4 regions of the Exiguobacterium sp. BRG2 genome follow, and region 3 is predicted to be linked to each of the others. Evidence: riboswitches for the same ligand, from Rfam matches in the RefSeq annotation. Region 3 holds a riboswitch; each other region holds the start of a gene.

Region 1 (3,210 bases), on a different contig from region 3:
AATTTTACGGAATCAGAAGCCGTTCTGAAAACATTTGACGCCGGTGTCGACATCGCGCTCATGCCGACGATTCTTCGTTCCGAGCAGGATGTCACAAAACTCGACCAGATTTTTAAGGACGTGATTGCGGCAGTCAAAGACGGACGTCTGTCAGAGGAACGGATTGATCAATCGGTCGAGCGGATCCTGACGCTGAAGGCAGAACGCGGAATATGGAATGGCACGACGGATACGACATCCTTAGCTGATAAACTCGCGCAAGCGAACCAAATCGTCGGTAGTCCCGAACATAAAGCAAAAGAACGCGCGATGACGGAAGCCGCGGTCACACTCCTGAAAAATGATCAGCGGACGTTACCCTTCAAGCCGAAAAAGAATGCAAACGTTCTTGTGATCGCCCCTGCGACGGATCAAACGGACAGCATGAAAAAGACGATTGCTTCCCTGCCTAAGAACCGGAACTGGCACGTAACGACAGCGAATTACTCGGCTACTACGCTACCGCTCGACCAAAACCCGACACTACGGGCACAACTCGATGCAGCAGATTACATCATCGTTGGTTCAAACGTCAATACGAGTGCCAAACTACTGCCTACTGCACCAGAGCAAGCGATTCCAGCTTCAATCTTCCGGTATGCGAAACAAACAAATACACCATCCGCCTTGCTCAGTCTCCGTAATCCATACGATGTCGCCGTTCAACCGGACGCACCGGCACACGTCCTCGTCTATGGTTTTAAAGGGGATCCGAACGGACCGGACTCTGAAGCAGGCAATCTGAAATCAGCGGGACCGAACCTCCCTGCTGGTATTCGAGCAATTTTCGGAACGTTCAAACCGCAAGGCACTTTACCGGTTGATGTGCCGGTCTTTCAGAACGGTGTCTTTACCGATCAACTGCATCTCGAATTCGGTGATGGCTTTAAAAACTGGAAAAAATGAGAACATGATACACAAAAGACCGAGCCCCCTTTAAAGGATGCCTCGGTCTTTTAATGCTTGATACGGATATTCCGCTTCTTCTTTCGCACGATGGTAGACGCGGTAAAGTGAGTAGATCAGCAGTCCATAAATGACAATCATTATGACAGTCGAAATGAAGCTACCGACGCTAAATTCAAACTTGAACGTCACCTTCAAATTCCAGATGGTAGCATATGTGCCATACATCGTCACTAAAAGGGGGATGATATATCCAGCAAATCTAACGTTCGCTTTTCCAAGCATACGTTGTACAACGTAGGCAACGATAATGATCAGCAAAATGATAAAGATTTCCATTTTGATCCCTACTCTCACTATGATATATACCTAATTCTACCATCTATTCGTTTAAGAAGATACCGTCCGTGCTGGAATCGTCTCGTAAATCGACGTAAACGTTTCTTCCGTCCATCCCATATGCCAAAACAGCAACTCATAATAACAGCTCGTCACGAAATGCCGTTTCATCCGCTCTCGTTCAGCCGAGCTTGCTTGTTCCGCCAACGCATCAAGCCGTGCAATCTGTTCAAAGACGACCTTTTTGAACCATTCCGAACTATATGTGTCGATCCATTGCTGATAGATTTTTTCATCCGGTGTACACGTCAATAATTGTTGTCCAACTTCATAATACAACCAGTAACATGGCAAGATGGCAGCAATCGTCTCACCAAGCGTCCCTTCACTCGCATGATGCATGTGGGAGACGTAAGCATATGCTGTCGGTGCCGGTTCAAATGCTTCAAGATCTGCTTCCGTAATACCGAGCGGCTCAAAAAATGATTGATGTAAGCTCAACTCTGCCTCGTAAGTCGAAGTAGCATGCTCGGCAAGTGTCGCGATCGTCGCGAAGTCGTCTGCTTTTGACGCTGCCTTCGCTTGAATCTTCGCAAAGTGTTTTAAATAATAGGCATCCTGCATGACGTAATGCCGAAATTTCGAGAGCGGTAACGTTCCCTCGCCGATTCCTTGTACGAATGGGTGGGTAAAACTACTATCCCAATACGCTTGTGCCGCTTGTTTGATTTCTTGTGTGAATGTCATGATCTCATCCTCCTCGTTTAGTATGATACGAAAAAACACCACCCCGAAACACACGGGCATGGCGCAAGAAGAACAAGACTTGACGCCACTTCCCTCCGTAAGTACGAACTTAATCAGGTTCAAAGGGTCCGAACGTCTTCGTTCGTCTCAGTCGGTCTACCGACTCCCCTAGTGGTCATTATTCGATTCAAATTCACTATAGCATGCTGAAAATGGAAGTCAAGTTGTCCTCTTTTCGCTATACTATGGAGTGTCAGAAGACGGATGCCGTCTCCATCTACAGACCGATTCCGAACTTCTTTCGTTCTCGTACACTAATTTTAGTACCTGATACTATAGTTCATTCTGTTACTTACAATTGGAGGAATTCATTATGCATACACCAACAAAAATCATGGCGTCAGCCGTTATCGCTTCTGCTTTATTACTTCCGACAGCCGCATCCGCTGAGCAAGTCGTTGATAAAACAATCGTCACTCTCGGGGAGTCGCTCGGCGCAAAGGATAAGGCTTGGGTGCTTTCCCGTCTCAATGCACCGGAAGGCATCACGCCGATCATCGCCACTTCTGCTGACGAAGAAAAATATCTCGGGAAAAACATTCCCCAGTCGCAAAAAGGTGGCAACATGTATTCATCCGCTAAAATCGAATTGATGGAAAAAGGTGACGGACTTTCCGTTGCGACGGAAAACATTACGTGGGTGACGAAGGATATGTACTTGAACGCTCTCGTCACGGCAGGTGTCAAAGATGCCGACATCACGATCACTTCTCCTTATAAAGTGACTGGAACATCGGCACTGACAGGAATCATGAAAGCCTATGATCAAACTTCGGCTGAGACCGGAATCAAGCTGAGTGACGAACGGAAAGATTTAGCACAGCAAGAATTATCGGTCACTTCAGACGTCGGGAAGACAGTCGGGACAGATAAAGTCGCTGATTTGATGAATGAGATCAAGGCCGAAATCGCCAATCAAAAACCGGAAACAAAAGTCGAGATCGAAAACCTGATCGTCCAAGTCATTCAAAACAACAACATCCAACTGTCTGATGCACAGATGGATCGGTTGACGAATCTATTCAATCAAATGGAGCAAGCGAACATCAACTGGGGGCAAATCGAGAGTGGACTAAAAAATGCTGGTCAAGACATCCATGCGTTTGCAACGTCCGAGGA
Region 2 (3,210 bases), on a different contig from region 3:
CAGATCCGGTTGTTGAAAGACATAGCCAACGTGCTCATAAAAGCGACGCCGGGAGTAACGATGAACCGGACGCCCCTGGAGCTGATACGTTCCACGATTGGGAAGCAACCGCCCGAGTGTCGCAAGCAATGTACTTTTCCCGGATCCATTTGCCCCGAGCAGCATCACCCATTCTCCTGTCTGCATGGAAAATGTCGCATCGGTCAACGGATATGGCGCTTTCGTCGATAATGCAGCGACGTGTAACAAAGAGCGCCCAGCTGTAGCGACAGCGGAAGGCACCTGAAGTCGCGCCGCTTGCGGTCCATCTATGGGTAACGTCTCTAAGGTATACGGATACAAAGAGGGAACGGAAATACCTTTCGTTTGAAGCTCTTTGTAATCCTGCGGGAACAGATCCCGTGGATCCGCCGTCGCAGTAATCGATCCGTCCTCAAGTAAGACGATTTGGTCGACGTACGGCAAACAGACATCAAGTTGGTGTTCAATCAAGACGATCGTTAAATCGTGTTCTTTTTGAATCCGAAAAATCAACGCCATCAGCTCATGTTGTCCGATTGGATCAATCTGAGCCGTTGGTTCATCGAGTAATAAGATCGTCGGCTCAAGTGCTAGGACCGCTGCGAGCGCGAGACGCTGTTTCATTCCTCCGGATAGACTCGCGATCGGTGTCGAGAAGGGGAGAGGGAGACCGACGAGTGCGAGTAAGCGTTCAATTCGTTCATCCATCTCCACGCGTGGAATCGAGCGATTTTCTAAACTAAAAGCGATTTCCCGTCCGATCGTCTCCATACAAAACTGTTCTTCTGGATTTTGGAACAGCACTCCGACCGAACCAGAGCGGGTAACAGTTCCAGTCTGTTCGACTTCAATCGTTTCCGGTGTCAGTCCGGCAAGGGCATGAAGTAATGTCGTCTTGCCACTCCCACTGCGACCAAGCAAAAGGGTCGTCCCGTGCTCGATCGTCAGCGATACATGATTGAGCACCGATTTCATCTGACCCGGATAGCGGATGCTAAGGTCGTCGACAGTAATCATGCGACGTCCCGTTTCGCTCGTCCTGCCGCAAACCCGTTCAAGACACCGGTCGCAACAAGGCGACGGACGAGAATTGCTGCAAGCAAGCCACCGAGTAATGCGCCGCTGATCAATTGTAAGCCAGTTGTCGCAAGCAACGTCGTCGTTGTGTAGTAACCGAATCCGTTCGCGATTAGACTATAAACGATGCTACCAATCGCGGCTCCGACACCCGATAACATCAAGGTCCATGTGTCATAACGACGGTAACGCGTCATCGCGAAGACGAGTTCCGCACCAAGTCCTTGGCAGACTCCGATCAGAAGAGCGGATAAACCAAAATGACTTCCCGTGAACAGTTCGACGGCTGCCGCGACGACTTCCGCAATTAAAGCGGCACCTGGCTTTTGAATGATTGCTGCGACGAGCGGACTCGCAATGATCCAGATACCAAACATCCAGTTGGCACCGACAGGTCCGAAGACCGCTGAGATCGGTAACCAGAGTGTTGACCAACCGAGATAGATGACGCCGCAAGCGACGGCGAGCATCATCATGACCATGATTTCTTTCATTTTCCAGTGTTGCATCAGATACGTCCTCCTTTGAATGGGGGAGACGCCAAAAAAGACCGCCCTCCGTAAAAAAGAGAGCGGTCCTCAGAAAAACTGCGCGCAGCAGGAGTCATTGGATGTGATCGCTCCACTTTCCTACGCTAGTATGAACTAGATCAGGTTCGAAGGGTCCGAAGTGAATCGTCTCAGCCAATTGGGCTCCCCTAGTGGATATGGTAATAGGTGATACGCTGTTCACTTTAGGCAATCCAGCGTCTGTTGTCAAGACATAAAAAAACGATACGCCGCAAAGGGCGTATCGTTAAACGACTTATTTGTTGTCTTCGTTCTCTTCCGCTGTTTCTTCTAAAGACGCTTCGTTGTCCTCGCCAGCTTCTGCTTGTCCCTCTGCTTCCTCGATTTCTTCAAGATCCTGCTCGAGTGTCGATTCGACGACAGCTGCGACTTGAATATCGCCTTCTGTAACGATGCGGAAATCTTTTTGCTCTGGAAGATCAGCTATAGAAATCGAATCGCCGATTTCGAGGTTCGTGACGTCGACTTCGACGTTCTCTGGTAATTTATCTGGTGTAGCGGCGACTGTTACTTTAAAGAGTGTTTGTGATAGGAAGCCGCCAACTTTTGCACCGGCTGCTTCACCAACGAGTACAACGTCTGCTTCGACTTCTGTTTCTTCATCCATTTTCACAGCGATGAATTCAACGTGATCGACGGTTGGTGTGAAGACATCCATATCACGGCGATTGATCAAGACGTTAATATTTTTACCGTCGAGTTTGAGTGAAATCAAGACGTTTTCACCGTTTTCTCGGACGATTTTAAGCAATTCTTTTTCTTCAAATGCGATTGGTGTACTTTCCACTTTGTAACCATACACGACGCCAAGAGCTTTTCCTTCATGACGCAATTGTTTACGGAGTGAGCGTGGACGTACCTCGCGTTTTTCGGCTGTTAAATTAACTGACATGTTCATTTCCCCCTTGAATTTGGTATAGCCCTCAAAAGGTAATGAATGTAGGAGCAGGACGAATCCTGAACAATATGAATCATGCTAAGACAATCGGTTTCAGACTCTAATGAATCTGACGCTTTCGTGACTTTGCATTTCTCTCCCAGGTCATTACGCTGATATTGAGAAACATGTGTGAGTAAGTCACCGGTTTGATGCGGTGCTAGTGATTTTATACCCCTATGTTTTAAATCCATAAACCTCTTTTTTTATCTTTTTGAAGTCGAAAGACCTCCAAACTGCTTGAAATCAGGGGTTGAGAGGTCTTTCATTTTTTTCATTCTTTATGGTGATTCGTTGATTTTCACGAACTAAAACATGAACGAGACGTTCAATTTGTCGCATCGTCGTCTGTCCCATCGTCGAAATTTGAAGCCACTGATTGTAAACGAGATAGTCGCTTTCGTACTGGACGTGATACCCCTGAATGCGCAGAGCGTCGCCTAAATCAGTTGCGGACGGATGAACGATCGTCAGTATTCCCGGCGCTTGTGCTTCTTGTTGTGCGAGGAGTTGGAATCCAGTTGCGCGGACGGCTTGTTCGAGATAGGTCATCTTGATTGCTGCTTGATTAAGATCGAGGGCATCAAGCGCTGCCTGACAGGCAAG
Region 3 (3,210 bases):
CGCTACGAAGAGATGTTGAAAAAACAAGAAGAACTACTCGGTGATCGTCTACGTGTCTTCCAAGAAAACGATGGAAACTCAATCAAATGGGAAGAAGTCATTTTTGGATCGAAGGATTTAGGTGATTTATTTAGTCGTGTCATGGCAGGGAAAAAAATCGCGGAGCAAGATGATAAAATGATTTCGGATTACATCGCAACCCAACAAAAGCTAGCGGAAGCAAAACAAGCGCTCGTTGAAAAAAAGACGAAGCAGGTTGAAGAGAAGAAAACATTAATCGAACAAAAAAAAGCGTTGAAAGTTCAAATGAAAGAACGCAGTGCTACGCTTAAAAAATTAAGAAAAGGTAAGACGAAGTTTACGACAGAACTTCTAGACGCGAAAGAACTACAAGCGACACTTGAAGCTCAAGAACGTGCGATTGCGGCAGCGAAGGCAGCAGCTAAAGTGGCGGCTGAAAGAGCAGCAGCCGAGAAAGCAGCAGCTGAAAAAGCCGCTAAAGCGAATGCTCAAGCAGCAAAACAAGCAGGTAAGAGTTCAGAATCACCTACTTCAGTTGCTTCACCCGTTGTTTCGAGCGGTGGGAAATTCGTTCGTCCATCTTCTGGTGGCGTATCACAAGGGTTTGGACCAGCAAGCGGTGCGAACGGCTATACGTTCCATAATGGTGTCGATTTCAGTGGTTCGGTCGGCTCACCAATCGTCGCAGCAGCAGCTGGAACGGTCATTACAGCTTCAGGTGGTGGGCCTTATGGAAATCACGTCATGATTTCTCACTTCCTTGACGGGAAAGTCTATACGACAGTCTACGCTCATATGAGTTCGTTATCTGTTCATGCAGGACAAACAGTTTCTCAAGGTCAGCAAGTTGGAACACTTGGTAGTACTGGGAATTCAACAGGACCACACTTGCATTTCGAACTACATGTCGGAGGCTATCAGTACAGTGCCTCTTCTCCTCTGAATGCAGTTAATCCATTAGCATATCTATAATTCAAAACGAGCTTCGGCTCGTTTTTTTCTTGCCGCTATGCTACAGTTAAGGCGAAATGAATACTTGAGCAACTAGGGGAGCTGGAGGAATCCGGCTGAGAGGAAAACCAATCTGTTTTCGACCCTATTACCTGAACTGGATAATACCAGCGTAGGAAAGTTGAGCCGAACGGATACCGAAATGGTTGGATAACGATTTCGTATAGCGTCGACTGCTTTTTTACAGCGGTCGACGCTTTTTTTGTCGGTAACAACTCCCTTACATTGCTCGATGGAAAGGTGAGAAAAATATGAAACATGTATTGACGATTGCGGGATCTGACTCCGGTGGTGGAGCTGGAATTCAGGCAGATTTAAAGACATTTTCAGCATTGGGCGTTTATGGGATGAGTGTTTTGACAGCGGTAACGGCTCAAAATACACTGGGCGTTCAAGCAGTAGAAGAGTTATCATCGGAAATCGTTGATGCCCAATTAGCTTCAATCTTTTCAGATATTCGTGTGGATGCTATCAAAATCGGTATGGTCTCGAATGCACAAACGATTCACGTCATTGCAACACATCTTCGCAAACAGACAGTTCCAATCATACTAGACCCTGTCATGGTCGCAAAAGGCGGGCATGCCCTATTGCGGACGGAGGCAGAGGAAGCACTAATCGCGGAGTTACTGCCACTTGCGACACTCGTCACACCAAATTTACCGGAAGCAGAGCGCTTAACAGGGCAATCAGTTACTAATCTAGAGGAGATGCGACTGGCGATGCATCAGTTGGCTATGAAGACTGGAGCTGTCTTGCTAAAAGGTGGACATCTACCGGGAGCTGCCACGGATTTATTATGGGACGGGCAAGAAGAATACCGTTTCACATCAGATCGGTTAGATAATCAACATACTCACGGAACAGGCTGTACCTTATCTGCAGCGATTGCGGCACGGATGGCACTTGGAGAAGCTTTACCGGACAGTGTACGTCAGGCCAAGAAGTATGTTACAGAGGCGATTCGTCATGGATTTGCTCTCGGACAAGGGATTGGACCGACACATCATTTTCATTCACTTTGGAGGGATTCACATGTTTACGACCATTCTTAAACACAAACCACTCATTCATCATTTGACGAACACAGTCACGATCAATGATTGCGCCAATGTCACACTTGCCGTTGGCGCATCTCCAGTCATGGCGGAGGATATTCGCGAAGTGGAAGAGATGGTTCGACTCGCGCAAGCTCTTGTCTTGAACATTGGAACAATTGATGCAGACATGCAAGCAGCTCAACGACTCGCCGCAAGCGAAGCGAGACGCTTGAACGTTCCGATCATCCTTGATCCAGTTGGAGCGGGAGCCACATCATTGCGTACGTCCTTTTCAAAAGAATTGAGTAGACTCGGATGTACGGTCGTTAAAGGAAATGCTTCAGAAATCAAGACATTGCTTGGGGAGAATGGACGAACAAAAGGAGTCGATGCTGCTAGTGATGAGATCATGGATCGAGAAATCATTCGTGCATTCGCTCGTAAACAAAAGTCCGTCATTGTCGTCACAGGTCCAATCGACTACATCACGGATGGCATGCGCGAAGTGGAACTACAAGTAGGTACGCCGCGTCTCGGAGACGTCACAGGTACGGGGTGTATGACAGCTTCTTTGATTGCGAGTTTTCTTGGTGCAGGATATTCTGCGTTTGAGGCAGCAGTCCACGGAACATTTATCATGGGAAAAGCAGGAGAACAGGCAGCATCAGAAAAAGGTCTAGGTAATTTCAAACGAGAGTTGTTCAATGCAATCAGTCTGATGACGGAGCAAGATTTGATGGAGGTGGTAGAACATGTCAATTGATTATTCCATTTATGCGGTGACAGATCGTCGATATCATCCGGGAGTTGCAATCGAAACGGTCGTTGAAGAAGCGATTTTAGGTGGTGCAACGATTATACAATTACGGGAAAAAACAGCGCAGGGAAAGGAATTCTTCGAACAGGCAGTCCGGTTAAAGAGACTGACGGATCGTCATGATGTTCCTTTGATTATCAATGACCGAATTGATATTGCGTTACTTGTCGGAGCTGGTTTGCATATCGGACAAGAAGATATTCCTCTAACCGCAGCGCGACGTCTCTTACCGAACACTGTGATCGGCGTATCGGTAGCAACCGTCGCGCAAGCGATTGAAGCAGAACGAGATGGAGCATCTTATTTAGGTGTAGGTTCTCT
Region 4 (3,210 bases), on a different contig from region 3:
GTCGCGAATATCGATCAAGCGTTGCTTGTCGTCTCGGCTGCAGAACCTGATTTTTCAGCGCACTTGCTCGATCGTTTCCTCGTCTTGATCGAAGCGAAGGAAATCCAACCCGTCATCCTGTTAACGAAGATGGACTTGCTTGATGATGTCAAAGGTCCTGCAGTTAGAGAGGCAATTGCCGCTTACCGGAAGATTGGATATACGGTCATCGAGACATCCAGTGAGACGTTGTCGGGTGTTGAGCAAGTCCGTCCGTTACTGGCCGGGAAAACGAGTGTTCTTGCCGGACAATCCGGTGTTGGGAAAAGTTCGCTCTTGAACGCACTTGAACCAACACTCGACTTAGAGACGAGTGCGATTTCGAAATCACTCGGACGTGGGCGGCATACGACACGACACGTCACGTTGATGCCACTTGCCGAAGGCTTGATTGCTGATACACCAGGTTTCTCGAACCTTGATTTTCCGTATGATATGGAAATCGAGGATGTACGGTGGAGTTTTCCTGAATTCGTGGCTGTACAGGACGAATGTAAGTATCGAGGATGTTTGCACTTGAATGAACCCGGATGTGCTGTCAAGGAAGCCGTCGAAGCACAAGAAATCATGTCCTCTCGTTATGAGAACTATGGTATGTTTATAGACGAAATCAAGAATCGAGCCCGGAGGTATTGAAGATGATTAAAATTGCACCATCTATCTTATCAGCAGATTTTGCGAATCTTGAGCGTGATGTCAAAGCAGTCGAGGCAGCAGGCGCGGACTATATCCATTTCGATGTCATGGATGGTCAGTTCGTACCGAATATCTCGTTTGGACTGCCTGTGCTCAGCAGTTTACGTCAAAAGACGGATATGGTCCTTGATGTCCATTTAATGATTGACCAGCCAGAACGTTTCGTTGAAGATTTCGTTAAGGCAGGGGCAGATATCGTGACGTTCCACGTCGAAGCGACGAACCACGTCCACCGTGTTTTACAACAAATCAAGCTATCCGGTGCAAAAGCAGGGGTCGTCTTGAATCCTCACACGCCATTATCGACGATTGAACACGTCCTTGAGGATGTCGATATGGTCTTATTGATGACGGTCAATCCGGGCTTTGGTGGACAAGCCTTCATCGAGAATGTCATGCCAAAACTCGCATCACTTGCACAAATGAAAGCAGATCGTGATCTGACATTTGAAATCGAGATTGATGGTGGCGTCAACCCGGAAACAGCAAAACTTTGCATCGAAAACGGCGCGAACGTTCTTGTCGCGGGATCAGCAATCTACAATGCACCAGATTATGCGGAAGCGATCACTAGCATTCGTCAAGGGGCTGCCGTATAATAAGAACGAGAAAACGAAATATGATGACCGCAAGGGGTGTCGCTTGAAAAGCGGCTGAGAGGAGTCTTTTAGACTTTAACCCTTCGAACCTGTTCCGTTCAAACGGACGTAGGGATGTGGCGCACGCAGGCAGTACGGCGTTCGTCGTATTGCCTTTTTGCGTCCTCTCGTACAATGAAGGAGGAAATAGCATGAAACGGTTACAAATGATGATGGAAATTGCCATCTTCGCAAGTCTCGGGGTCGTCTTTGATTTACTGATTCCATTTAAAATGCCACAAGGCGGTTCAATCAGCTTAGCGATGTTACCGATCTTTGTCATGGCATTTCGCCACGGTGTCATCGGAGGTGTCGTCACAGGAGCGCTTGTTGGTACGATCCAACTGATGTTCGCCCCACAAGTCTTGACGATCGTCCAACCATTACTCGATTACACGATTGCATACGGTGTCGTCGGACTGAGCGGTCTGTTCGCCCGTCAGGTTAGACAAACTGCACGTAACGGACAAAAGAAACGTTTGATGGCGTTCGTTCTCCTTGCAACACTATTAGGCGCAGGACTCCGTTATATCTGTCATGTCATCAGCGGAATCGTGTTCTTCGCGAAATATGCAGAAGGTCCAGTCGTGCCATATTCATTAGTTTATAACGCGACATACATGGTACCATCTTATGTTTTATGCGGTGTCGTCGCGGGTCTCCTCTTTACAACTGCGCCACGTTTACTACGTTATTCAGCACGAGGCGTCTGAGATGCGGGCGATTCTCGTGTGCGCCGGTCCTCAAGAAGAAGTGCCTGATTTGCGGATGCTTTGTCAGTCTAGTGATTTCATCATTGGTGTCGATGGTGGTGTTCAGACTATTGAATTGTTTGGGCTGACATGCGACATGACGATCGGTGATTTTGATTCGCTTGGTTACGTACCTGAAGGAGCAATCGTTCATCCGGCTGAGAAAGATGAGACGGATCTCGAACTCGCCCTTCGTACAGTATCAGAGATGAAACGGTTTGATGATACTATCATCGTCGGAGCAACAGGTGGACGACTCGACATGACCGTTCAAAATGTGTATTTATTGAAGCAATACCCTGAAGCGCGACTCGTCACGAAACGGGAAGAGGTGCGATATTTGGCAGTAGGATCGTATGCAGTCGAAGCCGAAATCTATCATTATCTTTCTTTCATTCCACTTGTGCCGTCAATCTTGAGTTTAGCTGGAGTCAAATATCCACTTGATATGCATCCTGTTCCGGTCGGAGGTTCCTTGACCGTCAGTAATGAATGGAGTACGTCAGAAGCGACAGTAGAGCTCCATCAAGGAGAACTATTGATGATGCGAACACTTAAGGAATAGAACAAGCATATGAAAAAAGGCCGTGGATGATACCGCGGCCTCTTTTCATATGGCATTATTCTTCGAGTTGGGAAGGGGCGACTCGAATGTCACTTTGAGCCGATAGGTGTTTTCCTTTAATGAACAGATGATAGCTTCCCCACATGACGAGGAAAAATGGAACACCGATGTATAAAGCAATTCGTTGATCCGCTTGAAACGCAAGACTGAAAAGGACAACGACATTAAGTGTCAACGATATCAACGGTAATGCTGGATAGAATGGCGTCTTGAACTTTAGTTCGGATAGATCATGTCCGTTTCGGATGAACTGACGGCGGAACGCAAGTTGCGAAGCGGAAATTGAAATCCAACCGACTTGAGCACCGAGTCCAGCTAAAGACAAGAGCCAGATAAAGACGGTATCCTCTGCGAAAAAAGCTGTCAGAAGAGATAACATCGCAAACATCATCGTAAAGAGTAAAGCGCGCATCGGCACACCACGGGCATTAACATAAGATAATTTCTTTGAAATCATCCC

The links. Region 3 has a riboswitch for thiamine pyrophosphate ahead of thiD (bifunctional hydroxymethylpyrimidine kinase/phosphomethylpyrimidine kinase). Riboswitches for the same ligand answer to the same signal wherever they lie in the genome.
Region 1: it holds a riboswitch for thiamine pyrophosphate, as region 3 does, so the genes downstream of both, tenA (thiaminase II) here and thiD (bifunctional hydroxymethylpyrimidine kinase/phosphomethylpyrimidine kinase) in region 3, are expected to answer to the same signal.
Region 2: it holds a riboswitch for thiamine pyrophosphate, as region 3 does, so the genes downstream of both, Q9R23_RS08265 (ECF transporter S component) here and thiD (bifunctional hydroxymethylpyrimidine kinase/phosphomethylpyrimidine kinase) in region 3, are expected to answer to the same signal.
Region 4: it holds a riboswitch for thiamine pyrophosphate, as region 3 does, so the genes downstream of both, thiT (energy-coupled thiamine transporter ThiT) here and thiD (bifunctional hydroxymethylpyrimidine kinase/phosphomethylpyrimidine kinase) in region 3, are expected to answer to the same signal.

What each region holds. Positions count from the first base shown of each region.
Region 1 covers NZ_JAUZUW010000001.1:281,874-285,083, reverse strand. The annotation lists gene Q9R23_RS01450 (glycoside hydrolase family 3 protein) at 1-945, shown strand, start outside; gene Q9R23_RS01445 (hypothetical protein) at 976-1,284, opposite strand; gene tenA (thiaminase II) at 1,336-2,031, opposite strand; TPP riboswitch at 2,105-2,211, opposite strand; gene Q9R23_RS01435 (DUF1002 domain-containing protein) at 2,405-3,210, shown strand, end outside.
Region 2 covers NZ_JAUZUW010000005.1:35,796-39,005, forward strand. The annotation lists gene Q9R23_RS08260 (ABC transporter ATP-binding protein) at 1-1,038, opposite strand, end outside; gene Q9R23_RS08265 (ECF transporter S component) at 1,035-1,607, opposite strand; TPP riboswitch at 1,708-1,807, opposite strand; gene Q9R23_RS08270 (50S ribosomal protein L25/general stress protein Ctc) at 1,903-2,559, opposite strand; gene Q9R23_RS08275 (GNAT family N-acetyltransferase) at 2,851-3,210, opposite strand, start outside.
Region 3 covers NZ_JAUZUW010000007.1:118,515-121,724, reverse strand. The annotation lists gene Q9R23_RS10770 (murein hydrolase activator EnvC family protein) at 1-993, shown strand, start outside; TPP riboswitch at 1,058-1,168, shown strand; gene thiD (bifunctional hydroxymethylpyrimidine kinase/phosphomethylpyrimidine kinase) at 1,284-2,087, shown strand; gene thiM (hydroxyethylthiazole kinase) at 2,068-2,835, shown strand; gene thiE (thiamine phosphate synthase) at 2,825-3,210, shown strand, end outside.
Region 4 covers NZ_JAUZUW010000002.1:106,046-109,255, forward strand. The annotation lists gene rsgA (ribosome small subunit-dependent GTPase A) at 1-675, shown strand, start outside; gene rpe (ribulose-phosphate 3-epimerase) at 678-1,334, shown strand; TPP riboswitch at 1,357-1,466, shown strand; gene thiT (energy-coupled thiamine transporter ThiT) at 1,526-2,086, shown strand; gene Q9R23_RS03240 (thiamine diphosphokinase) at 2,088-2,690, shown strand; gene Q9R23_RS03245 (amino acid permease) at 2,746-3,210, opposite strand, start outside.